4 regions of the Paenibacillus sp. FSL R5-0749 genome follow, and region 1 is predicted to be linked to each of the others. Evidence: riboswitches for the same ligand, from Rfam matches in the RefSeq annotation. Region 1 holds a riboswitch; each other region holds the start of a gene.
The links. Region 1 has a riboswitch for thiamine pyrophosphate ahead of thiC (phosphomethylpyrimidine synthase ThiC). Riboswitches for the same ligand answer to the same signal wherever they lie in the genome.

Region 1 (7,629 bases):
CCAGACTACCAGTTCCTGCGCACCGCGCTGCTTGGCGAACTGGATGGCACCCAGCAATTGCTGTGACTCAGCCTTGCCACCTGTGGCTACAGCTTTGTTCACCTGTGAGGCGAAGCCATAATCGAACATGACCACATTGAAGCCAAGTTGATGGGCATAGTGTGCCAGGTCATACATGGGTACCCATGTTTCTTCACGATTGGCACCATAGCCGTGACTGAAAATAATCGTTTTGCTTGCGGCATTGTCAGCAGGGATATACCATCCTTGCATTGTCCGGCTGCCATCTGCTGCCGGGAACGTGATGTCTTCGTACTTCATATTCTTGGCCTGCATCGGATTGGAGAAGACAGGCGCTACAGTCGGGTTGGATAATACCCATGCGATGTAACCATGCAGTGCAATAAAACAAAACAATAGAAAAAATACAACGGAGAGCAGCAGCGCTACGATAATATGTTTGAACCGAATCAGCCTCGGTGATAGGGAAGAGGGCAGATCGGACACTTTTGTTTGCAGCGGGGCTTCGCTCTGGGATGTTGGATACATGAATGCCCCTCCTTTGAAGTTCAGTTGAAGATAACAACGACATGAAAAGAGAATTGCGTTTATTTCAGAGCCTGCTTCAGAGCGATATCTTAATGTAATATATCTTTATCGTATGTTCCAATATAGTCAAAGTCAATTGATTGAGGGCATTTGTTACGCAATTGTTATATAGTTCTTAAGATATATGGGTAACATTACCTTAGTGTGTAAATTACAGGGGATTAAGTCTTATAAAAAGGAAAATTTTACACGTTGGTCTATTTCAATTTTGGCTCTTTTTGGTTTACAGATGAGACCGTTTCTCATATAATTTATGTAACCAAGTTTCATGTGATGAAACATGAGGAGGGCATTATGCCATGGAAGATCGCAAGTTAACCGTCCGGGCTGTGGAACGGGCGCTGGATATATTATTATGTTTTACCACACGCAGTGATCTGGGACTCACCGAGATTGCCAGCCAGATCGGCCTGCACAAAAGTACAGTGCACCGCTTGATGGCTACACTGGAGGATCGAGGATTCGTAATCCGCGATGCAGCAACAGAGAAGTATCGACTAGGCATCCGAATCTGGGAGCTGTCGGCTCATATGTCCCGCAGTGATGATCCCGCTATTCTGCTGCTGCCTGCGATGGAGCGACTGAGAGATCGATTGGGGGAGACCGTGAGTCTGTACCTGCGTGATGGAAGTGAACGGATTCGGATTCAGGCGGTGCAAAGTGATCAGGCGATTCGCCGAGTTGCTCCCGTTGGTGTTAGACTTCCGCTGTCTGTTGGCGCATCCAGCAAAGTCTTGATGGCGTTTGCCACGGATGAGGATCGTGAGGAACTGATGAACGGGCCGGAGTGGCCGGTGTTTATTGATCCGGCGGTGTATTTGGCGCAAATGGGAGATATCCGGGATAACGGATATGCGACGAGTTATGAGGAGCGTGAGCCGGGAGCTGCAGCAGTATCTGTACCGATTATGGATCGCCGAGGCAATATTGCAGCTGCTCTCTCGGTCTCAGGGCCTGTCAGCCGACTTTCGCAGGAGACTTTGCACGAATACGCACCTGTGCTAAAGGAAGCTGCTACGCAGATGGGGCTCATGTTATCCTGATATTGATGTAAGGTTTTTCTCCAATTGGGTTGGTGTTCTGGAATATAAAGGTTGTTTTTATGTTCCGGTTGCGCTACTCTGTAATGGACGGCCCATCGGGGTCAGCTTCATTGAATATGAACAGCGGCTTATGTATGCCGCAACTTTTAACGTTACTGGGGGAGTCCGAATTGTCCGGACTGAGACGGAATCGCATGAGATTCCGGACCCTTTGCACCTGATCTGGATCATACCAGCGTAGGGAAGTAATCGGCGATATGACCACAACCACCACATGTGTGACTCTTGCAGGACTCCGTTATGGAGCTGCAACCAGGAGCATTATTGGTGATGGACATTAAAGTCGGTTCCTTCGGGGGCCGGCTTTTTTTATATACAGTGGACGGGCGAGATAATACACATTCCATGGACTGTTTTTTCAATAACCTGCAAAAGTGGGCTTGGAGAGAGCAGTCATTATAGATCCATGATCTGTGGTAACCTCCGTTCTGTTGTTAACTGTACATGAATAATGTCTCCCCCTTGGTCTGGTGTAGGATCGCTCTTTCTTCTCTGCGCTCTGCATGATTTGGGACAGGTGCATAAGCGAGCTGATGACGATGCCAACCAAACCAAGTGAACGAACACGGAGGAGGAGACGAGCAAACATGAGTACAGGAAATCAAACGGGACAACAAGCGATGGAACAGGAACATAACGGTCAGCAGGTGGAAAAGGAAACAGGAGCGGCTGGACGGGTTCAGCCCTTTCCGGGCAGCCGCAAAGTCTACATTCAGGGCTCACGGCCGGACATAGCTGTACCTGAGCGTGAGATAGCCCTTCATGACACGAATACTCCCCAAGGGGTGGAGCATAACGAACCGCTACGTGTCTACGATACGAGCGGCCCCATGACTGATCCCGAATTCCAGATGGATATTCGGAAGGGATTACCCGCGCTCCGAAATCATTGGATTATGGAACGCGGTGATGTTGAAGCATATGAGGGCAGAGCCGTTCAACCCGAGGATAACGGACTAAAGCCCGGAGGGCGGAGAGCCGGGGCAGAGGAATACCCTGGATTTCTGGGACCACCACTGCGTGCTCAGGCTGGGCGCTCTGTCACCCAGATGCACTACGCAAGGCAGGGCGTCATTACACCAGAAATGGAGTATGCCGCTATCCGTGAAGGGGTGGAACCGGAATTTGTGCGGCAGGAGCTGGCGAGTGGACGGGCGATTCTGCCATCCAACATCAATCACCCGGAGAGTGAGCCGATGTTGATCGGTCGTCATTTTCACGTGAAGATCAATGCTAATATAGGTAACTCTGCCGTATCTTCCTCCATCGAGGAAGAGGTCGAGAAGATGACTTGGGCGGTACGATGGGGATCTGATACCGTGATGGATCTGTCTACAGGCAAAAACATTCATACGACACGGGAATGGATCATCCGTAATTCACCTGTACCGATTGGTACGGTGCCGCTGTATCAGGCACTGGAGAAGGTGAATGGCGAAGCGGAAGCGCTGACCTGGGAATTGTACCGAGACACGCTCATTGAGCAGGCAGAGCAGGGCGTGGACTACTTTACGATTCATGCAGGTGTGCTGCTGCGTTATATCCCCATGACCGCCAAGCGGATGACAGGTATTGTATCCCGGGGTGGGTCCATTATGGCAGCATGGTGCCTTGCGCATCATCAGGAGAATTTTTTATACACTCATTTCGAAGAAATCTGCGAGATTATGAAAAGGTATGATGTGGCGTTTTCGCTGGGAGATGGACTTCGTCCAGGCAGTATCTACGATGCGAATGACGAAGCTCAGATGGCGGAACTGGCTACGCTCGGGGAACTGACACAGATCGCATGGAAACATGATGTGCAGGTGATGATCGAGGGCCCGGGGCATGTACCGATGCACAAGATCAAGGAGAATGTGGATCTACAGATGGAGATATGCCAAGAGGCACCTTTCTACACTTTGGGGCCACTGACGACCGATATTGCCCCGGGATACGATCACATTACGTCCGCCATTGGTGCGGCTATGATTGGCTGGTTTGGCACGTCCATGCTCTGTTACGTCACGCCAAAAGAACATCTGGGCTTGCCTAACAAGGATGATGTGCGCGAAGGGGTTATTGCCTACAAGATCGCGGCCCATGCCGCTGATCTGGCGAAAGGCCATCCGCGTGCTCAGCGCCGGGATGATGCATTGTCCAAGGCACGCTTCGAGTTCCGCTGGCGGGATCAGTTTAACCTGTCACTCGACCCGGAACGGGCGCTTTCCTACCATGATGAGACGCTGCCGGCAGAAGGGGCTAAGGAGGCACATTTCTGCTCCATGTGCGGACCGAAGTTCTGCAGCATGCGCATTACGCAGGACATTCGTGCCTTTGCGGCAGATAAAGGATTGTCCGAGAATGAGGCTGTGATAGCTGGCATGCAGGAAAAGGCTGAGGAGTATCGGACACGCTCCTAGGCGCTGGTACAGCTTAACCTTGGCAGTCTGACATCGTTTGAAGGTGAGAATAATGATATCATGTCGTATTTTTCTCTTATTGATCAGCTTCCTAATACTTTTTATCAGTATTATGGTTGATTGTCTAGCAGATGTTTAATAAAATGAATGTAAGTAAACACCAATAAGAGTAGCCAGGCCAATGGCTACTCCTGCACAGCATTTGCGGTGGGTATTCCTCCGAGTGCAGCAAGTTCAGATGAAGTGACCCGTCAGGCCGTCAACCTGTGGCGGGTCACTTCTTTTTACGATCGATGTATGTCAGGAGCGCAATAATTAACATCGCGAACACGATTACGTCGTTAAAAGAGAAGTTCATAGGATCACCTCCCAGTGGAGGCAAGCCTATTTCCCACCACAAATTGGCTGTACAAAGTGATTATACCATTTGAAATGCTCTTGTTCGAGAGCATTTTTATTTTGCAAAGGAGCCTACATACTGCTTTTCACATATTTTTAGTGATTGTAATATGTCACTCCAAATCAGCCGCTACTGTCGAGCCACTTCCAAATTCTTCTCCAAATATGCCGCAAGCAATGCCAGCGGACTATGGATCGCAATGCCTGTGTCTGCAGTAACCTGTGCAGCAGCGGGAGCCATAGACAGTTGAGCTGCCACTACCGTTTTACTCGGATACTGCTCAGCAATCTGCTGTAATCCCTCACGCACCGCTTCGAAATACCCTTGCTGATCTCCACGCATAATCAACTCAAATGTCCCAGGGATGCACACCGCTTCCGTCTGATATGTATTTGCAATGTAGGGATGCTCATTCTCATTCTCTTGCTGTAATGCCTGATTCAGCCGTGCCATCGTTCCTTCAATGGTTGCCGGGTTGGTGAAGGCTATGATGTAATCTCCTGGTACTTGCCGCATCTCCTGCAATAGCGGATCATCTATGCCGATCACAGGCACAGGGACCTCTGTGGCTTCCTGCTCCAGTACTGCCGCAAACAGGGTACACGTGACCAGAATGGCATCGGCATGACACTCGGCGATCCATCGGAGCGTCTGAGCTACTTTCTCGTGGATGACGACATCTGAAAAGTCAGCGTCATGTTTAAGACGATCCAGGCCTGGATCGACGTAATGCACCAATTCAACTTCATAAGCAGCGAGCGTCTCTTCAATTAAGGCGATGTTGGAATAGTGAGCGTGAAAACAACCGATGGTGTTCATGTGCTAAATCCCCTTTTACAGTTCGTATAATGTCATGGTAATCGTAGATATTTAAACCATTATAGAAACATGCCTGAGAACTGTACAGTTGTTTGCGATTCAACGCCAATAACCGTCCTCCCGCCAAGCTGCGGAAAGACGGTTCATAACCGGACTGGCAATCGTCCAGCTTTCATTTTATCTAAGGGAAGGAGAAGCATTTTTCTTCGCCATTTTTTGCTGTAAAATTTCATGAAAGGATAGACCTTGAGTGTTCTCATTCTCCTTTTTAGGAGCAGTGGTCGCCGTGTTGCGCGGATATTGGTGATGGTACGGGATCATTTGCTGAATAGGCATGCGGATCATCTTGGTTCCTCCTTTGAAGCATATTTGTGAATTATGTATTTCGACAGGTTACCCTGCCAGGTGCGCATATAGGTATATGTGACTTGTTAGACGAAATAGAAGAGTTTAAAGCGTAATTCCAATTGGATTGTAGTGATTTTACCCCGTATTCAGGAGATGTAAACGGTTTTAGGGAAATTCAGGAGTAAAGAACCTGATTTGAAAGGTTTTGTGTGGGAGGATGGAATCGGTTGTTATGTGAATAGTCCCAATTTTAAGGAAGTCAATGGTACCCGCTTATGAGGCATATTGTCTGGTTGAATAGGTAGGTTCCATGCTAACTAACTTGGTACTATAGGCGGTTGTATCACGGGAGGAACATCAAAAAAACTGCCGGGTGAACTCGGCAGCTTGCATGATATGCAGAAGGATGTGAGGAAAATTTGGATCCAGTCTGAGTTGATATAGTGTTGGTTTTATCTACTATCTCGAACGGCGATGTATATATCGACTTGTGCATTTTCGGGATTCAGGCTGCGTTCATCATACAATTCAAAATCTCCGGTGAACGTACGATCACTTTGCTTCTCCCATGCCCATACGGCTCCCCAGGCTTCGTGAGCAACCTCTGCCATTGGCCCTTTTCTGGAAGTGAATATGGCGTAAGTTGCAGGCGGGAGCAGAATGTCGTCCAATCCTTCAGGCAATGATTCCTCCGAACTGATCTCATGCCCTACCAGTATGGTGTACTCTCCGTTTATGCCATCGGTATAATTCGTGTAACAGCCATAACGAGTAGCTTCGGGTGCAGGGAGATGCTCTGAGGCAAAATAATTGTTCCAAAGACCTTGGATACAGCCTTTGCCACTAATCTCAATGGCATTGGTTGTGCGGGCGGATATGCCGGCTAGGCGTTTGCCCGGAAGGGTGACATAACGAACGGGCTGGGCAGATAACGATTGAGTTGTTGTAACCTGACCCGGTATAGCAGAAGTGGCAGAGTTTGCAGCCGGAGATACTTCGTGTTGATCCGTTGTATTCGTGCGCCAACGTTTCAAAAAAGGAAGCTGATTACGCAGCATCGAACGAGCGGATTCCTCATCCATGCCCTCGTCCTTCAGAATGGCGGTGCACATCTCCGTCATGCCTTCAAGCGAGATTCCTGGCTGTGCAAACTTCCCATCCTTGTAACAATAGATACAGTACTCACGGGTTGTGCCTCCATCTGCCTCCGTTCCGAATTGGGCAGGGATGGTGAGTGGCATGCCACAGCTTTGACATACAGTAACGTTCATCTTTTATTCCTCCTTGGGTATATATGCAACTTCAACCTGAACATATTTGAAGTATACGGGGAGGAACTGGACAGCTGTCTGTCAGGTTTGAGCGGATGTTTTATAATTTTGAACAATTTGTTCGGCTATACGGCACACATTATCCCGAATATGCAAGGGTTCCAGCACCTCAACATCCGCCCCAAAGCCCAAGATGAAGCCGTACAGCCAGTTATCTTCTGGAAAAGCGACCTGGCTGATATAATAGCCGTTCCCGTCAGGCAATACATTTTCAATACCGAACCATTCCTCCGCAAGATGATGGACACGGGCATGGAATCTCAGGGTAATCCCAATCTGGTTGTCTGGTCGGCTCCATTCCTGCTGCCACGGTCGGTCTTGAAGGTTGATGGATTTTCGTTCAAAGTGCTCTGCAGCAAGAGAGACGTCTTTCATACGAACCAGCTTGAACATGCGGAATTCATTTCGTTCATGGCAAAAAGCATACAGATACCACGCGTGCCTCTTCAGCACAAGCGTGTGGGGTTCAACTGTACGATAGGTCTGTGCACCTTCGGCGCTGCAATAGGCAAAATAAATGCATTGAAGCTGATCAATTCCCTGATCAATAACTTTTAATTTCTGTTGTAGCGCTTCAGGGTGCGTCCACGTTGAATGATCCACGATGAATCGGT
Region 2 (7,629 bases), 3.2 Mb from region 1:
GATATTTTTGACAATCGCTCTGATCACAATTGTAGTTCTGTTATTTATTTCGGCTCAGGAAGCAACCAAGACGGCGCAGAACAATTTTGCTGATATTCAGACCGAGCTGTCTCAGGCTGCATTCACGGTGTATGACGGAACAACGATCAGTGGATCACAGGTAACTAATGCGCTGCGTAAATACGCGGACAAGGATCAGTTCGGTATTCAAGTCATTACAGGTAAAAATAAAGCGGGTCAATGGTATGGCAACCAATTGAACATTTCACAGGATCTCAATAACGCGGACTACGGCTCGGTTATTGCTCCTGACGATAAAGTGGGGATTATTAACCAGACCATGAGTGAAAAGGACAATCAATATGTCAATCCAAGTGGTAAATTCAAAGCCATTATTGTAAAAGACCGCTCCAACGTGGTAAGAGGGCTAATCTTCCAGCAATCCTGACAGGAGTTGGTTTAACATGTCCCAGAATACCCAGCATCTTATGTTGTTTTGTACGGCGGTTGTCCTGTTTATGACAGCCTGCCTGTACGGGCAACAGAATGTTAAGATTTTATCAGCTTCATTGAACGACAGAGTACGAACAACAGCAGGCATGGAAGGTCGTCTGACAACAACATTGCATACCACCAAACCATCTCAGTATAGTGGTGCGGAAGTGTTACATACCGTGAGACAGATGACAGGCACAGGCATACCTGTAGAGGTAGACGGGACTTCATATGTGATTGATACACTAGTCAGCAAAACAGCGACTATTCCTGTCCAGCTCGATGCTACCTACAGACCAGAGTTGATACGAGATGAAACTGGAGAACTGCTCAAGATTGTTTTTTGGAAGGAGGCCAGTGTGAATTGATTAATGCTGCATCCAAGTTGCTTGCCGTATTGCTCGCAGTTCTTCTGCTCTATGTGTATCCAGCTGCTGAAACAGCCGATCGGCAGGATGATATAGCACGTATGACGGCTATACAGAATGTAACACGTTTTGTCGATGCAGTCCGCACGAAAGGGTATATTTCACCTCGAATGTTGGCTGAGTTTGAGGAGCAACTGGCTCAGACGGGCAATGTGTATGAGGTGTCGATGGAACATTTACATAAGAAATATGTACCTCATTATACGGACCCGTTGAACATTAATAGTTTTACTGGGACGTACGAGGTTGTACAGGATGGATATTATGCAGCTCAGATTCGAGAGAGACTATTCCCTACCTCAAGTGTGATTCCGGCTGATGATCCTGGTCGAAGATACAAGTTGACAACAGGAGATTTTTTTACCGTGACGCTCCAAAATACAAACCGTACACCTTCCATGCTCATTCGTGAATGGCTTAGTGGTACGGCTCAGGCCTCAGCGGTATTTGTAACCTACGGAGGTATGGTCCTCAATGAAGATTACTGAGCTATCCATAGTATTCGTGCTGATCTTCTTCCCGCTCTTCTGGATCATCTCACTCCATACCCAAGATGCCGAAGAGGCTAACTTTCTTGGACATCGATACAGATCTGCACTTCAAACCGCAGTGATGGATGCAGGTGCAGTTATGCATCAAAATGAGAAACAAAGTGATGAAGCAGGTTATGATTCAACCAAGTTTGTTAAAGCGGATAAGGAGCTTGCCTTGTTGACGTTTACTCAGACGATGGCTTTGAATATGGGGATTCAGGATGATGCCGCAGCTATTCGAAACATGTTTAATTACATTCCTGCCGTGGTTATTCTGGATTACGATGGCTATTATATGATGTCCACAGAAACAGAGTTGACAGGTAACCGGGAAGATTCTTTCAGGCAAGTATGGAGTCCCAAGAAACCTTATACATATTCAGATTCATACGGTAACAGTATTAACTTTACATTGGACGACTATGTCTATGCCTACGACGCAAGCGCAGGGAGATGGGTGGAGGGCTTTCAAAAAGAACTGGTTTCAACCACACAGATTCCTTTACTTCAAGATAGCAGCGTATTTGAACAAGTTCGACGAAGCCGGATTGTGACTTCTGTGCAGGATGATCTTGCTGATGTGATTAATCGCCATAATGAGTTTGCCAGAAAGAACGGTGTATCCTATACATTTACGATGCCCCTGATAGCACAGGAAGATTGGTACAACTCCATCAACGATACAGGAATTATGGCCTTTATCCAAGGTATAGGTGTTGGTGACCAGAAGATCAACAATTATGCGATTGGTGGAGGCAGACTTGTGAAGAAAACGGCCATCGTAGGTGGAGTAGATCCTTTAACGGGTATCAAGTACTACTATCCCTCCACATGTGGTAATGGTTACCGTGCCGAAGAGGTGTTCACAGACGGAAGACAAGCAGCTGCACAAGGCTATTTCGAATATAACTGCTCTAATCGTTAGCTTGCGTACATGACAAAATCTTGGAAGGAGTTCCTGAACTGTTTACATTACTTTCAGAAAAGACGAGACCTGTGCTAGAATAGGGGTTCGGAACCATAATAAAAGTAATGTCTAATAGATAGGAGCAACCTCATCTTATGAGTTTATTGTCAGTAGAGAACGTGAGTCACAATTTTGGAGATCGCACGTTATTTAAAAATGTATCGTTTCGTTTACTCGCCGGAGAGCGTGTAGGACTTGTTGGTGCCAATGGTGTTGGTAAATCCACATTAATGAACATCCTTACCGGTAAATTGCTTAAAGACAGTGGAAAAGTGGAATGGACACCTAAGGTCCGTTATGGATATCTGGATCAGCACACAAAGCTTACGCCAGGCAAAACGATTCGTGATGTGCTTAAGGATGCTTTCCTTCCGTTGCTTGAATTGGAAAAAGAAATGATGAATATTACGGACCAGATGGCAGATGCAGATCCAGATAAGCTGGAGCAGTTGCTGGAAGATATGGGCGATATTCAGGAACAACTGGAACAGGGCGACTTTTATCTGATTGACGTAAAAGTTGAAGAGATGGCCAATGGTCTTGGTTTGTCTGCAATTGGTCTTGATCGAGATGTCGCAGCTCTAAGTGGTGGACAGCGCACCAAGGTGCTGCTTGCCAAGCTTCTACTCGAAAAACCTACAGCTCTGTTACTGGATGAGCCAACCAACTATCTGGATGTAGAGCACATTGAATGGCTGTCACGTTACCTAAAGGACTACCCGCATGCATTCCTCTTAATTTCCCATGACACGGAATTCATGAATGAAGTCGTAAATGTCATTTATCATTTGGAATTTGCCAAATTAACGAGATATGCAGCGAACTATAACAAGTTCCTGGAGATGGCTGATATGAATAAAGCCCAGCATATTGATGCATACGAGAAACAGCAAGAGTACATCAAGAAACAGGAAGATTTCATTCAGCGTAATAAGGCGCGGGCTTCAACTTCAGGTCGTGCGAAGAGCCGCGAGAAACAGCTGGACAAGATTGAACGTATTGATCGCCCGGATGAAGCGGCTAAACCAACGTTCAAATTCAAGGATGCCCGCGCGAGTAGCAAAACGGTCTTTGAGGGCATTGATTTTGAAATTGGATATACCTATCCTTTGCTGCCCAAAATGACGATGACGATTGAACGTGGTGAGAAAATTGCCATTGTAGGCTGTAATGGTGTGGGTAAATCGACACTGCTGAAAACCATCCTCGGGAAAATATCTCCACTGAGTGGAAAGACCTTTTTGGGAGATTATCTCGAAACGGCCTATTTTGAACAGGAGGTTCGTGCTGGAAATATCACGCCGATCGAGGATGTCTGGAATGAGTTCTCACATTTGACTCAGAATGAGGTCCGGGGTCATCTCGCTCGCTGCGGATTAAAGAATGAGCACATTACTCGTCCACTCAACATGCTGAGTGGTGGAGAACAAGCCAAGGTTCGTTTATGCAAACTCCTGATGCGCGAAAGCAACTGGATTTTATTCGATGAGCCGACAAACCATTTGGATGTCACTGCCAAAGCGGAGTTGCAGCGTGCCTTGCAAGAATTTAAGGGAACGGTGTTACTGGTATCTCATGAACCTGATTTTTACGAGGGTTGGGTCACCAAAACATGGAATGTCGAAGAATGGTCTGAGAAAAACTAGATGATTTGAGACCATGTTTAACAGAAATGACGGTGACAAAAAAATCCGTCTATGGTAACATAGGCTACAACTTCATATGAACACTAGGGGGGCCGCACGATGCGGCTGAGATGGAAGAATGCGATTCCGGACCCTTTGCACCTGATCTGGATCATACCAGCGTAGGGAAGTGGCGAGCGCGTTTCAGTGAATGACGTGAGCAAACGGCAACTCGAAAAGATTTCAACCGTCTGCTAAGCGAATTGAAACATGCAGTTGCGTGTATAACGTTAAGGCTATAGGCCTTTAGCTGTACTGCACGAAATGAACTGTATGCATCAGTCAGTGATCTGATCCTATAATTCATACGCAGCCACTCCCCTACGGGAGTGGCTTTTTTTGTGTTTTCATAGCATTCACGCCTGGAAGGAGAGGGAGGGTACCGCAATTTTCCATGAGCATGTTCACGAATCATTTGAATTGCATGTTGTATCTGCGGGTGCAGGAGATCGAGCATCTTTTGTAAAAGCAGCCAAGGACGTTTGGCCATGGGTGGACTATATTCACATACGAGAGAAACAACTTACATGGCAAGGCAAGATCGGCTGGGCTGAAAGTCTGCGTAATGTTAATATTCCATCTTGTCGCATCGTTATCAATGGTTCAGAACTGCCTTCACAGATTGATCTTTATGGCGGTGTTCATTGGGGGCAAGATGCGATACGTAAATACAACCCTGCTGTCATAAGCAAAATGCAGCGACTTCGTCTGGGTGTATCTGTTCATTCCATCGATGAGGCAAAAATCGCTGAAGAACAGGGAGCTGATTACCTTTTCTTTGGGCATGTCTTCGCGACCAACAGCAAGCCAGATCTAGAACCAAGAGGATTATATGCTCTTGATGAAGTATGCAGAGGTGTCTCCATTCCTGTCATCGCGATCGGAGGCATAGAGCCGGGAAATATTCAAGCGATTCGCGCTACAGGGGCACAGGGAGTTGCCGTGATCTCAAATGTATGGTCGAGCGATTCCCCGGATCGGGCAGCTGCATCACTAAGGCACGCTATCGTTGCTACAGGAAGTCTAAGCCGGTGAAAGGAGATGAGAGGATGAATGAGATCGTAACGGGTCAGAACAGGAATCATTTCAGTCATCAACTGAACTCTGAAACGGAATCAAGAAGCAAAAGTGTAACTGATAATCCGGATAAGATTCATGCAGAAACCATTATTGTAGGCGGAGGTGTTGTTGGTTGTGCCATTGCGTATGAGCTTGCTTCCCGGGGACAGGATGTTTTGTTGCTGGAGCGTTCCGCAATTGCGGGAGGCACTTCTTGCGCAGCGGCTGGAATGCTGGCGCCAGATAGTGAGGATTTTGCTCATCCTTTGATGGCTAAGCTTGGCAGGCAGAGTAGACAGTTACTTATTGAGCAACAAGTGCTAATGGATACCCTTAGTGGGGTAGAGGTTGGGCTGCAACGCCATGGATTCTTGACCCCTTTTCGATCATACAGTGAATTAAACCGCTATAAGAACAATCGAAATTCCGGTTTGTCTGCTGATGAGGTGTGGTTGGATCGTTCGGTTGTGCAACAGGAGGCATCGTGGCTTAACAGAGATACTTACGGAGCCTACTACAGACCATACGAGAGTGAAATCCTTCCTGTCCATCTAACTAGGGCATATGCGGAATCTGCTCAAGCCATGGGAGCTCGGTTTATAGAGGACATACAGGGTATACGTGTACAAGCAAACGAACACGGCGTGCAGGGGATCACCACATCGATCGGTGAGGTAACGTGCAAACATGTCGTTATAGCGGCTGGATTACAGAGTGAAGCATTGATGAGACATGTGAATCTGAGCTTACCTGTGTGGTCGGTAAAAGGAGAAATAGCTGCCGTTCAGTTCTCAGATGAACATGCAGGGTACAGACCTGACAGAACGGTTTATGCAGAGGATGTCTATATTGTTCCCAAAGCCAATGGCGAAGTTTGGCTCGGGGCAACCAGTCTGCCGGGCAGAACGGATTTGAATGTTTCTGTACAGGGTGTTCAGAAGCTGCTAACAGCGGCTACCCACTGGGTACCCGGGATGAAAGAAGCGCAATTTAAGCGAGCGTGGGCAGGTGTAAGACCGGCAACGCCAGATGGGCTGCCTTATATAGGTGCATGCAAGAGTATACCTGGACTGTTCGCTGCCTTTGGGCATTACCGTAATGGTATTTTGCTAAGTGCGATAACAGGCAGGCTTATCGCGGAGTTAATCACTGGCAAAAGCTCAGAAGAACTCGGAATTGAAGCGCTGAATCCAGAGCGTTTGAACAGAAAGGGAGTGGTGCAGTGAATATCATTGTTAATGGACAACGGATGGAGATTGAAGACAGATTAAATCGTGTGGATAAACTGCTCCAATCGTTTGACCTGCAAGTCAAGACTGTAGTTGTTGAGCTGAACAGGCATATCTTAACGCGTGAGTATCACAAGTCAACGGCATTAAGAGAAGGCGATCGAATCGAGATTGTACATTTTGTAGGAGGCGGTTGATGATGTTGAACATTGGTAAATATACGTTTGAGTCCAGATTATTGCTCGGAACAGGCAAGTTTTCGGATTTTGAAGTGCAGAGTCAGGCTGTGGATGCTTCTGGAACGGAAGTTTTAACCTTTGCTGTTCGTCGTCTGAATCTGGAGCAACGTAACCAGAAGCATTTCCTGGATACATTGGATCTGGATCAATACACGCTTCTTCCGAATACGGCCGGGGCTTCCACTGCGGAAGAGGCAGTGCGGATCGCCGAGCTTGCGCGGGCTTCGGGACTTTGTGATATGATAAAAGTCGAAGTCATCGGAGATGGAAAGACATTGCTCCCAGATCCGATTGAAACGTACAAGGCTTGCGAAATTTTGCTTGAAAAGGGCTTCACCGTATTGCCTTATATTTCAGATGATGTCATTTTGGCCAAAAGGCTGCAATTGCTTGGCGTACATGCCGTAATGCCTGGCGCTTCTCCCATCGGAGCAGGTAGAGGCATCATTAATCCCTATAATCTTGAGATCATCATTGAGCAGGCCGTTGTGCCTGTGATTGTGGATGCAGGGTTGCGCTCTCCAAAAGATGCTGCTTATGCGATGGAACTTGGTGCAGATGGTGTATTGTTGAATACAGCAGTATCCGGATCAGGAAATCCGGTGAATATGGCTAGAGCGATGCGAATGGGTGTAGAGGCAGGTAGACTGGCATATGAGGCAGGCATGATTCCTGTGAAGCGTTATGCAGCGGCCAGTAGTCCGGTGGAAGGAATGGTTCATACATGATAGATCAACAACAATCAATTTCCTCCGAGCAGGCCGACCGGTATTCCAGACAGGAAAGGTATGCGCCACTTGGCAAGGAAGGCCAGGACAGATTAAAGGGCAGCAGAGTTTTAATTGTAGGCGCTGGCGCACTCGGAACAGGAATTGCCGAAACGTTAGTACGTTCAGGCGTCGGGCAAATAACGATCGTGGATCGTGATTATGTGGAGTGGAGTAATTTGCAGCGGCAGCAATTATATGTAGAGCAGGACGCAATTGAACGGATG
Region 3 (7,629 bases), 230 kb from region 1:
TGAATTGGTTAGCATGACCCATTCTGCTTTTGGATTCATCGACAGATGTACGGCTTTCTCCATTTTCTTGGTGGGAATGGCATATGGCGTCTGAAGGTACACTTTCGACTTTGCTTCATTGGCGAAATGAACAAATGTCCTCCACATGATGGGGTCTTTATACAGCCTTTTAATTGGATTGTGAATGAAAGCAACGTGGTCGGAATGAAGAGCTCCTCGAACCCATTCCTTGGGCAACACTTTCACAAAAGGATCACTCTGAGCCTGGGCTTTTTGATATAAATCAGCCAGCTGAGCCAGCTCTTTTAACCCTTTTGCATGATGCTGACGTTTTGCATGTTTTTCTGGTTTGGTGAATGGATGGTTCCATAACTGATCTAGATATTGTTTCATTTCAACAACCGTGCTGTTCGTATTATCGTTTGCATTGTAAACAAGGACATCGCGATCAAAAACATAGTCTTTTGGGGGTTGCAATGCCATATATTTATCACCAATATTTTGGCCGCCAATGATTCCATATGTGTTGTCGACAAGAAGGATCTTGTCATGCAGACGATTATGCCATGTCCATGGCATAAATAGGTGGAGTGGTTCATAATATCTTAATTCGACATTGGGATGAGCTGCAATGGCATCTGGAATATCACGCAATCCTCCGCGCATGCTGTGAAAAATCCCGTCTAAAATGATTCGAACTTGAACACCCCGATCAGCCGCATCGAATAAAGCAGCAAAAAAAAGCTGAGATGTTTTTCCTTTTTGAATGGAGTAATAGGCCAGGTCGATGCTTGTTTTTGCCTCTCGAATGGTCTGGATTCTCACCTGACCCGATTGAAAGCCGTCCTCCAGGAGCATTACGCGATCTGTTGTACTTCCTCTTGTTAACGATTTTTGCATATCCGTATTTTCAATAGCAGATGGAGACGGAACCAAAAATAAAAGGTAGGCTGTGAAAAAAATGTAGGCACTATAACACAGAATCATTGCGATTATGGTTTTAAGGATCATTCAGTACTCCCCCATTTTTATGTAAAAGTATTTATTGGTATAGCAGTACTATCTCCTTTTGTACCTAAATTATGTTGTTTAAATGAATCAAGCTGCTCGGCTCAAGGCCAAACGATCAAAAACTAATCACCGAAGCGGCTTAGAAGCAAATAGACGATGACCGGAAATCCGTTCCCATCCAGTTCCTGACTGGACACGACTGGGCCTCTGGCCTATAATTACACCTAGTAATGCCCGTAACTTCATAGTTTCCCAGGGGAGTCGGAATTGGCCGGCTGAGAGTGTATCCCACCAAGATACTAACCCTTAGACCTGATCTGGATCATGCCAGCGTAGGAATCGGAGTATATCGAAATGGCACAGCCCTATGGCTGAACGCCACCTCTCTAACGCCTGCACGCGTCCCGGATTACGGGGCGCTTTTTTAATGTTCTTTTATATAGCCAGAGAGCTAAAAAAAGTGACGTTATCCGGATCATAGCTGGTATAAATCTGTCGATTTATGCAAGAAGCTTGGATATGAAGCCAAGGAGTACCCGTGCCACTGGCCGGACATACCGAAGGAGAGAATCACAGATGAAATGGCGTAAAACAATGGGACTGTTGCTCTTATGTGTACTACTGGTGACTGTGGTCGCATGTGGCGGTAAAGAAGCTGCCCCGGCTGAACAGAACGGCAGCACGAATACGGAGAGCAGCAATGAAGGTGACAACGCAGCCCTCAAGGATGTTAAAGTGGTGCTCGACTGGACACCAAATACGAATCATACCGGCTTGTATGCGGCCGTAGATCAAGGTTTTTATAAGGCTGAAGGTTTGAACGTGGAGATTGTTCAGCCAGGTGCCGGCGGCGCCGATACGATGGTTGCTTCCAATGAAGTGCCATTTGGCGTAAGTTATCAGGAAAGTGTAACTCAAGCCCGTACACAAGGGGTTCCACTCGTCTCCATCGCAGCGGTTATTCAGCATAATACATCCGGATTTGCTGCTCCGGCAGATCGGAATATTAAATCACCGAAAGATTTTGAAGGCAAAACCTATGGCGGCTGGGGTTCCCCTGTGGAAGAAGCCGTGATGCAATCCATTATGGAAGGCGAAGGCGCCGACGTATCCAAAGTGAAAAACATTAACATGGGTGATGCCGACTTTTTCACCGCTGTGAAACGGGATATTGATTTTGCATGGATTTTCTACGCCTGGACGGGGATTGAAGCTGAACTGCGCGGGGAACCGATCGACATGTTATATGTGAAGGATTATTCAGATGCACTGGATTACTACACGCCTGTGCTCGTAACGAACGAGCAGACCATTCAGAACGATCCTGAGCTGGTGACAGCATTCCTGAAAGCCACTTCAGAAGGATATCAATACGCAATTGATCATCCTGAAGACGCCGCAAACATTCTAATCAAGGCTGTACCGGATTTGGACAAGGAATTGGTACTGGCAAGCCAGAAATGGTTGAGTCCGAAGTACACGGATGACGCCCCACGCTGGGGAGAACAGAAACAGGAAGTGTGGCAGAACTACACTGACTGGATGTTTAGCAAAAAACTGCTGGATGAACAGGTCGACGTGAGCAAAGCATATACGAACGCGTTTTTACCCCAATAAAATTTCTCATATAAAACGAACTTAATATTTACACGAGGACGGAGAGGACAGAAATAACGTGAAATAGCGAAGCGGTCGCCTTTATCACCGGATTTTCCCTTTAGAGAAAGGGAATCAAAAAAATCTGGGGATAACAGCGATTGGAAGGTTATTCTGTCATCGAAGTGGCAAGTGTAACCGTCATTAGTTCATTTTATATATCACGAAAGGAGCCGTGATCTCTCATGGCAAGCACATTACTTAGCATTCAGGTTATTCCAAAAACGCCAAATGGCGAGAACTCTTACCCTTATGTAGATCGCGCCATTGAAGTTATTCAGCAATCCGGCCTAAAATATCAGGTGAACGCGCTCGACACCACGATGGAAGGGGAACTGGAGGAACTGCTGGAGGTTGTCCGCAAAATGCACGAAGTACTCGTCGAGGCTGGCAGCCCAAGCATCATCTCCCAGATTAAAATCGCCCATAGCCCTACTGGCTTCAGCATGGATACCCTGACGGAGAAGTACCGCTAATGAATGCCTATTTCAAAAGTGTATGGCCGCCCTTCGTGGCGGTTATTCTCTTTATAGCGATATGGCAGGGAGCTGTATCCCTGTTCCACATCGAGAAATGGATGCTGCCCGCACCGTCCGATATCGCCCGCGAAGCGGCATCCCAAGCGGAGCGACTGGGCATGCATGCCTCCGCAACCATTCAGTTAACGCTGATCGGATTCGCCGCTGGAACAGCGGTTGGATTATTGATTGCAATGGTGCTGCATTTGGTTCCTTTTCTCAAGTCAGCCCTGTATCCTTTACTTATTCTTAGTCAAAATATACCGACCATCGCGCTCGCACCGCTCCTGTTAATCTGGTTCGGATTCGGGCTGTTGCCCAAGCTGATTACCATCATATTAGTCTGCTTTTTCCCCGTTGCGGTGGCGGCCATGGACGGCTTGACCCGTACAGATGCAGCGATGATGAACTATATGCGCATGGCTGGTGCCAAACGTCGTCATATCTTCTGGAAGCTGGAGCTTCCCCATGCACTACCATCAGTATTCTCCGGTATCAAAATCGCCGCTACCTATAGCGTGATGGGCGCCATCATTGCCGAATGGATTGGTGCAGACAAGGGTATTGGTTATTATATGATGCTGCAAAAATCAGCTTATCGCACAGATCGCTTATTCGTGGCGATCATGATTATTGTTGCGCTCAGCTTGCTGCTCTTCCTGCTCATCGCGCTGCTGGAGAAGCTGCTCGTGCGCTGGCGGCCACAGAAGCGATAACAAAGCATGTAAGTCTATATATTAGGAAGTGATCAGCATATGAATCAGCAACAGGACGAACACGTCCAGCCTGAACGGGGAGCACGCACATTGGAACCAAAGCACGGTGAAAAAATTTACTCGACTAATTCCGGGCTACCGACATATACGACTGCTGCTTCGGTTCCACCTGCACTGGACGTCGTGGATGTTCATGCATCATTTCGTGAACGACGGAGCAGGCTACCGGTGTTGAACGGCCTGTCCCTGACTGTGAAGCAAGGTGAGTTTGTCGCTATCGTTGGGCCATCCGGCTGTGGCAAAAGCACCCTGTTCCATATCATCGGTGGTCTGCTGAAGCCACAGGAAGGGCAAGTGCTCATGAACGGTCACGATGTTACGGGCCAACGTGGCAGGATCAGTTATATGCCACAACAGTCTGCCCTTTTCCCTTGGCGTACCATTGAAGACAATGTACTGCTTGCTGGTGAAGTAGCTATGGATACTCCTCCCCGGGCTGAAGCACTTGCGGAGGCTCGAAAATGGTTAAGTAGCGTGGGTCTTGCCGGATTCGAGCAGGCATACCCGCATATGCTGTCGGGCGGTATGCAGCAACGCGCTGCATTCCTGCGCGCCCTGCTTAGTCCGCAGGAGTTGATGCTGCTGGACGAACCCTTCAGCGCGCTGGATGCACTCACACGTAGCGACATGCAGCGCTGGCTGCTCGATATCTGGGAACAGAACCGTCGTTCGGTGCTGTTCATCACCCATAATATCGAAGAAGCATTGCTGCTTGCGGATCGGGTCTATGTATTATCCAACCGGCCTGCAACGGTGTTGCATGAGGTACATGTTCCTTTTGATCGCCCTAGACGAGAAGAAATTACGGAGGAATCCGCCTTTCTGGAGCGTAAACGGCAGATTGCACAGTGGATGAGAGAAGAACAGCAGAAAGCCCGCCTATCTTGATAGCGCGGGTTTTAAAGTTATTATTTTCCTTTAATGGGTGATCCACCACAAGAAATTCTGCGTAACATAGTTAAAATATATAGGAACACAAGGAGGAATTCCCTCGTGCATTCTCAAGCTTTTGCACCATTGATCGATGCTCATATTCACTTGGATCAGTATACCCCTGATGAACAACGTGAGATGTTGCTATCATTTTCGTCTCAGCAGGTGGAAGCGGTCATTGCGGTATCCATGAATCTGGCTTCTGCCCAGGCCAATCTGGAGCTTGCTAATCAATATCCACGCACTATATATCCGGCCTTCGGTTTCCATCCGGAACAGGAACTGCCATCCACCGCAGAGATGGACCTGTTCTTCCAATGGATTGAGCAGCATATGGGACAAGCCACAGCTATCGGAGAAGTCGGCCTTCCCTATTACAATCGACTGGAGGCTGAGCAAGCAGGAAAGAGCTTCGATCAGAGCGGGTATATCGAGCTGCTTGAACGTTTCATCCAACTCGCGAAAAAGCACAACAAACCGCTTGTCCTTCATGCTGTATACGAAGATGCGGATATCGTCTGTGATCTGCTGGAGCAAAATCATTTCCGACGTGCTCATTTCCACTGGTTCAAAGGGTCCCGCGAAACGGTAAAACGCATGGCAGACAACGGTTATTTCATCTCTTTCACGCCGGATATTCGTTATGAAGATGAGATTCGTGAACTCGCCCGGCAATATCCAGCAGAACAAGTCATGGCCGAGACCGACGGCCCTTGGCCCTTCGAAGGGCCGTTTCAGGGACGAATGACACACCCTGCAATGACCAGACAAGTCATTCAAGCATGGAGTGAGATCACCGGCATGGGAACCGACCGGGCCGCCCGTCTCTTTTATCAGAATACAAAGCGTTTCTATGGCTTAACTTGATTACAATCTGGTAGAAGCAAGCGCACTCGCTTGCCCTGCCAGCACAACACAAAGAAGCCAGTCGACTTTTCCCCGACTGACTTCTAATTTACATAGATATAAGTTGAACAAAATTTTTACACAGGAACGTAGAGGACAGAAATAACCCGAGGAAGCAACGCGTTCGCCTTTATAACCAGATTTTCACCTTTTTAAAAGTGGATTGAAAAATCTGGGGATAACAGCGATCGGAGGGTTGTTCTGTCATCGGAGTAGCAGGTGTAACTACCTTCCGTTCAACTTAACGCTTCAGGAATCCTTTGCCTTCCAGGAACGGTCTCACCTGCAACCGTGCCGGCTCAGTCAGGCGCTTCGCCATCAGTTCGGACCATGGGGTCGTTCGTTCTCCATTGGTCCGTTCTTTCATGTACGCAGTTGTAGTCTCATCATACTGCTCAACACCTTGAAGGCTCTGCTCGGCATTATAGCGATTATGATGCAGAACGGCTTTCAATGGCAGGCGTGGCCGAATTCCTGTTTCCTGATCTGCAACACCAATACACATGCCGTACACCGGATATACGCCTTCCGGCAATCCCAACAGCTCAGCGACTTCTTCAATCCGAGTACGAAGCCCGCCGATATATACAATTCCGAAGCCAAGAGATTCGGCTGCAAGAGCGGCATTCTGGGAAGCCAGAGCAGCATCAATCGTGGCTACCATGAAATTCTCGGTCGAATCGGCATACGATTCCTTCTCAGGAAGATGACGTTTCGCAGCATCACTCAGCCGATATAGGTCAGCACACCACACGAGAAACACGGGACATTCATTGACGTAGGCCTGATTGCCTGCCAATTCAGCCAGCTTGGCTTTTTGCTCCGATTCAGTCACGGCAATCACGGTGTAAGCTTGTACACTGCTTGAAGAAGAAGCCATCTGCCCTGCCGATACAATGGCTGCAAGCTGCTCATCACTTACCGGGTCAGGCTTAAATTTTCGTACAGAGCGGTGTTTCATCATCAACTCAATGGTTTCATTCATGGCGGTTCACTCCCAATCCTCGAAGTACGAACTCAATGGTCTGCTCCGCGAGCTCGTCTGTATTCATATGTTGATAATCAAAGCCAAATCGTGAATTCTTGGCCCGTTTGTGTGCCAAAGCCACACCCATAACCTGAAGCATTGCATAAGATACGGACTCGATTTGGAACAATCCCTGGTCCTTTCCTTCTTGCAGCAGTTCCCTCACGCGTGTCCAGACGGGGTCCAGAAAACGAAATACGGTCGCTGTGCGATGTGTACGCAGTGTAATTTCAAGCTGCACAATATCGCTCATCTCCCGATCTGTCATCGTGAACTTCACAACTTCACCAATAATTCGTCGGATACCTTCCACAGGCGAGGACATGGACTCTTCCGCCAACGAGTTCATCATATGATCGGGGAAGAAATGTTCAAATAATGCCTCGAACACCTTTTCTTTGCCGCCAAAATGGTATGACACCAGCGACACATTCGCACCCGCCTCATCACAGATTTGACGAACACTCGTCCCGTCATACCCCTGCTGTGCAAAAAGCTTCTTGGCTGCAAGCAATATCCTCGTTTTGATATCCAACTCCGGTTCCGTCATTCCGTCCCGCTCCCTCTTGTCCGTTCATCTCATTCGCTCTAGCTCAAGGACAGCAGCCAGCGAATCATCTGTCTATTATATTACACCAAGCACCCCGATGAAAATCATCGGGGTGCTTGTCCTATCCTATTGTCCTATCTTATGAAGCCGTTACATGTATCTGTTGTATTAGTTGTGTGCTTGAACCGGGCGTGGTGCACCAGCTGGCATGCGTTGTTTTTTCAACAACGTCACAACCAGTGACAGAGCAAC
Region 4 (7,629 bases), 290 kb from region 1:
CCCGATAAACCCGTTCTCTGATTTACCTTGGCTCATGAACTCGATATAATAGGGATGGGCCGTACAGGCCGGATCACAAAATGCAGGTGGGATTGTTCTCCCTCCTAGGCAGAATGGGGACCCAAGTTGAAAACGTTCAAAAAAGTATATATTGAGATCACGAGTATCTGCAATCTGGCTTGCAGCTTCTGTCCGCAGACGCAGCGTGCCAAAGGATTCATTGACCCTGAAGTCTTCAACAATATACTGGAACAAGTTAAACCACATACCAATCATATTTATCTACATGTCAAAGGCGAACCCTTGTTGCATCCCAAAATAGATCTTCTGCTAGATTCCGCACACGAGAAGGGACTCAAGGTGAATATTACAACGAATGGTACACTGCTGCCCAAGACTCAGCATAAATTGCTTGGTAAACCGGCGCTGCGTCAGATGAACTTCTCCCTGCACAGCTTCGATGGGCACGAAGGTTCAACAGATCGTGACGGATACCTGCGTCATATTTTGTCCTTTGTACACGAGGCCGTTAAGCACAATGTCATCATTTCATTCCGACTGTGGAATCTGACGCAGGATAACTTCACGAATGCTCAGATGAATCGAAATCGGGAGACCCTTGAAGTGCTGGAACGTGAATTCAATCTGGACTTCCGCATTGAGGAAAAAGTGGTTCCAGGCAGCGGCGTCAAAATTGCTCCGAATGTATACCTGAATCAGGACCACGAGTTCCAGTGGCCAAGTCTGGATGCACCTGAAGATGACGGCAAAGGCTTCTGCCACGCATTGCGTAGTCAGGCGGCTGTGCTAGTGGATGGAACGGTGGTTCCATGCTGTCTCGATGGCGAGGGTGTGATTAACCTGGGTAATGTGCACGAGAAGTCATTCTCAGAGATCATTGAAGGGGAGCGAGCGAACAATCTGGTATATGGCTTTTCCAAGCGGGAAGCTGTGGAAGAGTTGTGTCGAAAGTGCGGTTATCGTCAGAGGTTTGGAGCCTGACATCTTATATCAGCAAGCTGGAAGCCATTTAAGATCACACATTTGAAAGACAAATGTAGTGATCTTTCTTGTTTACTGGGGATTAAAGTAAGTGGTACTTACGTTACAAATGAGCATACCAGAGGTTGATATCAGCATATTGTTCAAAGACCCTGACTTGCAAAAAAATGCCGATATGACAGTCATTATGCGATGTCAGGATATATCTGATCTAATGATTATTCTAGTTACCTTCCTTATTTGGTAGGATTAGGTTGTGAGTTAGGCAGAGGTGCACCTCATGCGAACTTTCAGTACAAGCCCAGGCTTGTACACGATCCAATAACGAGAGAATAAGGGAGGAATAAAGTAATGAAAAAAATGTTGACGTTGTTGTTGTCTGCTGGTTTGGTAGCTTCCATATTTGGTGCGGTTCCGGCTGCTGCTGCGCCTACAGTTGTTAATTCAACGATTATTGTTCCAGCGGGCACGACTTATGACGGTCAAGGCAAAACATTTGTAGCCAATCCTTCCACATTGGGTGACGGGTCTCAAGCAGAGAATCAGAAACCGGTATTTCGTCTGGAGGCAGGGGCTACCCTCAAAAATGTAAATATCGGATACCCTGCTGCCGATGGTGTTCACTGTTATGGTAACTGTAATATATCGAATGTAGTCTGGGAGGATGTGGGTGAGGATGCACTCACATTGAAGTCGGCCGGAACGGTCAACATTACCGGCGGTGCGGCGTATAAGGCCTATGATAAAGTATTCCAGATCAATGCAGCCGGAACGATTAACATCAAAAATTTCCGTGCAGATGATATCGGCAAGCTGGTACGTCAAAATGGTGGAACAACCTTCGCAGTTAACATGACGCTGGATAACTCCAATATTTCCAATGTGAAAGATGCTATTATGCGTACAGATAGCAGTGTATCTCAAGGGAAAATTACGAATACCCGCTATTCCAAAGTGCCAACCCTGTTCAAGGGATTTGCTTCAGGTAAAACCAGTCAATCCGGCAATGTCCAATATTAAACGAGAGACTCAATCGCTGGAGTTGTTAAAAATATAAGCTCCACTTAATTTGGAAGTAAGCCGGAATATAACGCCAAAAAAAGAGCGTCCCAAGGTCATTGTCACACTGACTTTGAGGAACGCTCTTTGTAATGCAGATGTCACCATAGTATAGTTCTGCTGAGTAATGTTTCATTGTGGAGGCACATATTATTTCTCTCCTGGAACCTCAACGATGACTTTGCCATGCTCGGGGGCAACGGAACCGGTATCCGTGGAGCCCAATTTGTTTATGACCTCATATGAGGTTTCCTCAAGCATGCGAGAGTACTTGAATGATACGAGTGTTTGACCTGCTACGGAAGGACGAGTTCCTGCTTCAGCCACGGCTTTGGTTTTAATAAAGAACAGGTCACCGATAGTTCCTGCATTATTGCTGATGTTTGCCTGCCATTGCAGCAGTGCACTTCCATTTTTAAGAACATAATAACTGACCAGATCGTTATCCTCCACAACGAAGAAACGATCTTTTTTGCCTTGTTCAAAAATGTATTTAATGGAGGAATCCACCGGACCCAGAGGGTTGCGAATATCCAGACGTGTTTGTCCGAGTTCAGAGAAGCGTGGCAGATGAAGTGCGGCTTCGCGCGCCACAGTCAGATCAGAACTGTTATATTCTTTTACAATCGTAGCATCGGTAGTGTAAATGTAGGCTTCCTTGGCCTTCTGATTCCACTGCACCTTCGTACCAAAAGCCTCACCAATGGCACGGAGCGGAAGCATCGCTTTACCATTCACCAGAATCGGGGCGGAAGACAATGTTGCATTTTGGTCATTTTTCTTCATTGTCTTGCTATTAGGTTTAAGGACATAATTATCGCTGCCTGTGCTAATGCTGATCTCTTTTGTTTTGTTATTGTAGCCAAACGTATAGTTGCCGAGGAATTGAAGCTCAGTCAATGCCACGTACATGGTCCCCTGCCGGATGACAACTTCATATTGAGCTTGAACATTGTTAATATAAGCTGTCGGTTTAGGTTCAGTTGCCGCGGCTTCCGCCACAGTGGATGAGAGTAAGGCAGGTGCCGTACCTGCGGTAAGTATCGAAGCGGCAAGGATCATTTTCCATGTTTTGAGCTGCCAAGCAGAGTTGTACATTTTCATTACTATCAATCTCCCTTCTAGTATTTCAGACGGACTACATAACCTAAATGTTTCATATTATGGAAAGTGTGCAATAGATATCCCCTGTTCATTTACCCCAAATGAAGCATGGTGATACTTCTGGGGATTGCCACAAATACCCATCTGATGTACATTAGAAGCAATGAAATAAGTGAACCGGGAGCTCAATGAAGTTGGGCTGAGAGAGTGGCCTTGTGCCGCTGACCGTATATCTGATCTGGGTAATGCCAGCGTAGAGAACATGGATTTGCAATATGTAAGGGTGAATTGTGGGAATGAACGTGGATGAACAACAGACCTTTTTGAACTGTGGTGGTGTATCTGCCAGGGCGGAGAGGGATGGTTGATATTCCGTATTTCGACATCCACCCAATACATCATTGTGAGGATTGTATACTGCGTGTTAGGCCTGCCCGGAACCGGGGAGGCTTTTTTTGTTTATTTTTAGAGGTTGTTCAACCAGTCTTTTTGAACACACACTTTTACAACCCCACAGGGGACAGAGGAAGGACGTAGAGAACATGGCAACAACAACAGGCAACAAACGATTGAAATTAACGGATATTCTGGTAACCATCGTAATCGCAGTGGTGTTTGGGGTGATTTACAAGATATGGGGACCTACGTATGACTTGATGAAACCATTCGGCGTTCATGCGGAGCAGATGATCTACGGCATGTGGTTTATGGCGGGCACGTTTGCATTTGTCATCATTCGTAAACCAGGCGTGGCTATCTTGGCCGAGGTTGCGGCTTCAACGGTAAGTGCTTTTCTGGGCAGTGAATGGGGCATGTCCACACTGGTGTATGGTCTGTTGCAAGGATTGGGAGCCGAGATCTTCTTCGCAGCATTCCTGTATCGTAAAACCAATCTGTTTGTCACTTGTCTTGCAGCCATTGGAGCCGCAGCGGCCTCGCTTTTGCTGGATTATCAGTATGGCTATATCGATTCACTCTCGGCCTGGAATTATACGTTATTCATCGGTTTTCGCTTCATCGGAAGCATCCTGATTGCAGGAGTGTTTGCTTATTACCTCGCCAAAGCTTTGGAACTGACTGGTGTAACACGTTCCCTCAGACCGGTATCCAAACAGGATTATGAGGCGTTGGATTAGATGAGCGGAGATGGGAATTCGCAGGCGGTAAGTGTGATGAATCTAAGATGCAAGTTCCCGGGAGAGAAAGCCTTGGTATTTCAAGGCTTGTCTCTTTCTGTGCGTCAAGGGGAGAAAGTGCTGCTGCTTGGACCAAGTGGCTCCGGTAAATCGACGTTATTACAAATCTTGAGCGGTCTGATGCCTCGTTCGGTTGAAATTCCGATGAAATGTGATGATATTCAGGTTCCCGTCAAAGCAGGAGTGGTCTTTCAAGATCCGGATACCCAGTTCTGCATGTCCTTTACGGATGAAGAGATCGCATTTGTTCTGGAAAACCGAAGTATTCCGCGTGAAGAGATGCCTGCTCTGATTAAATATTATCTGAAACAAGTGGGGTTATCCTTGGAACAGAACCGTGTATTGATCCAGTCCATGTCTCAGGGGATGAAGCAACGTCTTGCGATTGCCTCGATGCTTGCCATGGACCCGGAGGTATTGTTTTTGGATGAACCCACGGCACTGTTAGATGATGAGGGGACTTCCCAGGTGTGGGATACCGTCAAACGGATCGCCAGTGATAAAACGATCATCATCGTTGAACACAAAATAAACGAGATTGTAGATATGGTCGACCGCATCATTGTCTTATCACCTGAAGGAAAGATTGTGGCGGATGGGCCAGCACAGCAGGTATTCACGGATGAACGGAGCAAGTTGAGGGATTATGGAATCTGGTATCCAGGCGTGTGGGAAGAGCATGAGCAGGAGAGGGTAACAAAAGAAGAAGAGGGAACTTATGGAGAGCTTCAAGCGTGTGAGAATCAGGGGACCTCAAGCTTGGAAGCACAGCAGTCGTCTGGCTTATCTGATGCAACGAAGATTTTCCCCGTATCTCATGTATCATCCTTATCGCCTGTATCGTCAGCCGATCAGCCTGCACTGGACTTGCAGCAGTTCACTGGATGGCGTGGAAAAACACCTTTCATTCAGGTGGAACAGGCCAAGGTATGGCACGGAGATTGGATTGGTATTGTCGGAGCCAATGGAGCTGGCAAGAGTTCATTGTTGTTATCTCTGATGAATATCCTGAAAACAACAGGTCATTATGAGGTGCACGGTCAGCCTTCTGGCAAAACGGAACAGCTTGCAGATCAGATTGCGTTTGTCTTTCAGAACCCGGAGTTTCAATTTGTAACCAACACCGTCGCGGAAGAAGTGGAATTCTCATTGCTGGGGGGCAGGCTTACAACGGAAGAAAGACATGCCAGGACTCATCATATGCTGAATCAATTTGGACTAATCGACTTGTCCGAGCGCCATCCCTACCAATTATCGATGGGGCAGAAACGACGTTTGAGTGTGGCGTCCGCATTGGTCAGAGAGCAGCGAATTCTGTTGCTGGATGAACCCACTTTTGGACAGGATGCCCGTAATACGTTCGCCATGTTAGCACAACTGGAGCAATTGCGGCGTGAAGGAACAGCTATCGTTATGGTTACCCATGATCGTGAAATTGTAAAAAGATATTGCACCCGAATCTGGTCGGTGGATGAGGGGAGGTTAAGTGATGCAACTGTCGTTTCCTCATCGTGAAACCTGGCTTCATTCCGTTAATCCGGGGTTGAAGATGATTATTCTGACACTGATGTTTGTCATCGTTATCCTTATTCACAATCTGAATGTAATGGCCAATGTTGCGGTGGTAATGATGTTATTACTGTGCTGGACAGGCCATCCGTGGTACAGATTGATTCTGTACGCATCACCATTCATTCTGGTGTTTATCTCTACGTCTGCGGGCATGATGATGTTTGGCAAGGGAGAGACCACTTGGTATAAGTGGGGGCTGATTCACATCACCGAAGAGAGCTTCTATCGCGGTCTACACTTGGGTTTTCGCTCGCTGACTATGGCCGCGGCTGGGTTACTCTTTGGTCTTACGACCAAGCCAGTACGGCTATTTTATTCCCTGATGCAGCAGTGGAAGCTTCCTGCAAAATATGCCTATAGCTTTCTGGCCGCGATGCGCATGATCCCCATTTTGCTGGATGAATTCCAGACGCTCCGTTACGCTATTCGTATTCGTGGAACAAGGCAGCGCGGTTCGCACTGGAACGTGTATGGTACACTCAAGCGTTATGCTATTCCTCTGCTGGCACAGAGCATTCGTCGTGCACAGCGAATGGCGGTAGCGATGGAAGCGAAGGGATTCACGGATGGGGCGAGCCGAACGTATTACATTCAGATGGGCTATTCCCGAGCTGATCTGTGGTTTGTATTTTATTATATCCTCACCTTAACAGCTGCTTATTACATCGGGATTACCTTTCCTTATCATGCTACGATGGTAGATGTAAGGTAATACTGGGAGATAGAGAGAAATATATTGAGGTAAACGGTAACTTTTTCCTGCGCACAACGTCTATATGGAAATAACTTCTAATGGATGGGGATGAACGAGAGTGAAGACGGGTCCTGACTGGCAGGGGATGGGGTACAAGTGGATTACCATGACTGGATTATCAGCTGTACTGTTGACGGGATGGATGATGCTTGATTCACAAAAGGTAGTGCTTGGAGGACAAGCTTCGGTTACAACGCCCCAAGCTTTGGGAGCAAGTCCCCAAGCCTTATCAACAAAGTTGGCCTACAAACAAGGAGACTCCGTTACGCTCATGAATGATATTCCCCTGTTTCAAAACAGGAGGGACAGCAGTGTGGCTCCTGACCAAATGAAGATTGAATACTATACTACAAAAAACGAGAAGTATAGGTTGGCATCGGTTCGAGGCGAGTGGTTGCAGCTTAAGTCATCCGATCATGGAGACTTCTGGCTGCCAAGTTGGTATGCAATGAAGGAGAGCAGAAGCATGACGGAAACAGCTCCGCAAAGTCTCAAGATCCAATCGGGCAGCAAGCTGTATCTGGCTCCAGACAGTGCTACAACCTGGACTTTTGAGAAAGCGCTAACAAGTAAAGCTGTTATTGTTGCAAAGTGGAAAGGATGGTATGGCGTCTCCATTGCTCCACGAACCTGGAGTAAAGAATCCTCCACGTATCGGCCAGGACTCTTCTGGATCAAGGCAGGGGCTCTAGAGCAGAGGAAGAATGTGGCTGATGGTTGGTTCCAACAGAATACATCGCTACCGACCTCGGTTATTCGTCATTTGACGGATATTAAGCTGAACAAGGCAACCACCTCCAAACAAGTGGCCGAGTGGTTAGGCGAGCCCGATTGGAGAGAGGGTTCAGGCAATCTAAATGATACAGGGTATGCAATGAGTATTGGACAGACCTGGAGATATGAGCGGCAAGATGGACAATTTTTGGTCACATTCAACAAGAA

Region 2: another riboswitch for thiamine pyrophosphate. It lies ahead of MKY85_RS17245 (thiamine phosphate synthase); the one in region 1 lies ahead of thiC (phosphomethylpyrimidine synthase ThiC).
Region 3: another riboswitch for thiamine pyrophosphate. It lies ahead of MKY85_RS02335 (ABC transporter substrate-binding protein); the one in region 1 lies ahead of thiC (phosphomethylpyrimidine synthase ThiC).
Region 4: another riboswitch for thiamine pyrophosphate. It lies ahead of MKY85_RS04515 (ECF transporter S component); the one in region 1 lies ahead of thiC (phosphomethylpyrimidine synthase ThiC).

The regions. Positions count from the first base shown of each region.
Region 1 is NZ_CP152005.1:716,793-724,421, forward strand. It holds gene MKY85_RS03350 (alpha/beta fold hydrolase) at 1-549, opposite strand, end outside; gene MKY85_RS03355 (IclR family transcriptional regulator) at 909-1,652, shown strand; TPP riboswitch at 1,800-1,913, shown strand; gene thiC (phosphomethylpyrimidine synthase ThiC) at 2,333-4,117, shown strand; gene MKY85_RS03365 (aspartate/glutamate racemase family protein) at 4,647-5,336, opposite strand; gene MKY85_RS03370 (hypothetical protein) at 5,514-5,681, opposite strand; gene MKY85_RS03375 (zinc ribbon domain-containing protein) at 6,137-6,955, opposite strand; gene MKY85_RS03380 (YafY family protein) at 7,037-7,629, opposite strand, start outside.
Region 2 is NZ_CP152005.1:3,914,631-3,922,259, reverse strand. It holds gene MKY85_RS17270 (hypothetical protein) at 1-448, shown strand, start outside; gene MKY85_RS17265 (hypothetical protein) at 465-863, shown strand; gene MKY85_RS17260 (hypothetical protein) at 860-1,411, shown strand; gene MKY85_RS17255 (hypothetical protein) at 1,398-2,381, shown strand; gene MKY85_RS17250 (ABC-F family ATP-binding cassette domain-containing protein) at 2,519-4,069, shown strand; TPP riboswitch at 4,145-4,254, shown strand; gene MKY85_RS17245 (thiamine phosphate synthase) at 4,448-5,143, shown strand; gene thiO (glycine oxidase ThiO) at 5,158-6,393, shown strand; gene thiS (sulfur carrier protein ThiS) at 6,390-6,593, shown strand; gene MKY85_RS17230 (thiazole synthase) at 6,596-7,363, shown strand; gene MKY85_RS17225 (ThiF family adenylyltransferase) at 7,360-7,629, shown strand, end outside.
Region 3 is NZ_CP152005.1:485,034-492,662, reverse strand. It holds gene MKY85_RS02340 (phospholipase D family protein) at 1-1,011, opposite strand, end outside; TPP riboswitch at 1,256-1,368, shown strand; gene MKY85_RS02335 (ABC transporter substrate-binding protein) at 1,588-2,628, shown strand; gene MKY85_RS02330 (thiamine-binding protein) at 2,853-3,143, shown strand; gene MKY85_RS02325 (ABC transporter permease) at 3,143-3,901, shown strand; gene MKY85_RS02320 (ABC transporter ATP-binding protein) at 3,941-4,849, shown strand; gene MKY85_RS02315 (TatD family hydrolase) at 4,955-5,761, shown strand; gene nfsA (oxygen-insensitive NADPH nitroreductase) at 6,042-6,785, opposite strand; gene MKY85_RS02305 (TetR family transcriptional regulator) at 6,778-7,377, opposite strand; gene MKY85_RS02300 (ABC transporter permease) at 7,546-7,629, opposite strand, start outside.
Region 4 is NZ_CP152005.1:1,002,438-1,010,066, forward strand. It holds gene MKY85_RS04495 (aspartate/glutamate racemase family protein) at 1-8, shown strand, start outside; gene MKY85_RS04500 (radical SAM/SPASM domain-containing protein) at 127-1,002, shown strand; gene MKY85_RS04505 (pectate lyase) at 1,354-2,022, shown strand; gene MKY85_RS04510 (copper amine oxidase N-terminal domain-containing protein) at 2,212-3,165, opposite strand; TPP riboswitch at 3,332-3,442, shown strand; gene MKY85_RS04515 (ECF transporter S component) at 3,708-4,301, shown strand; gene MKY85_RS04520 (ABC transporter ATP-binding protein) at 4,338-5,876, shown strand; gene MKY85_RS04525 (energy-coupling factor transporter transmembrane component T) at 5,851-6,645, shown strand; gene MKY85_RS04530 (PQQ-binding-like beta-propeller repeat protein) at 6,746-7,629, shown strand, end outside.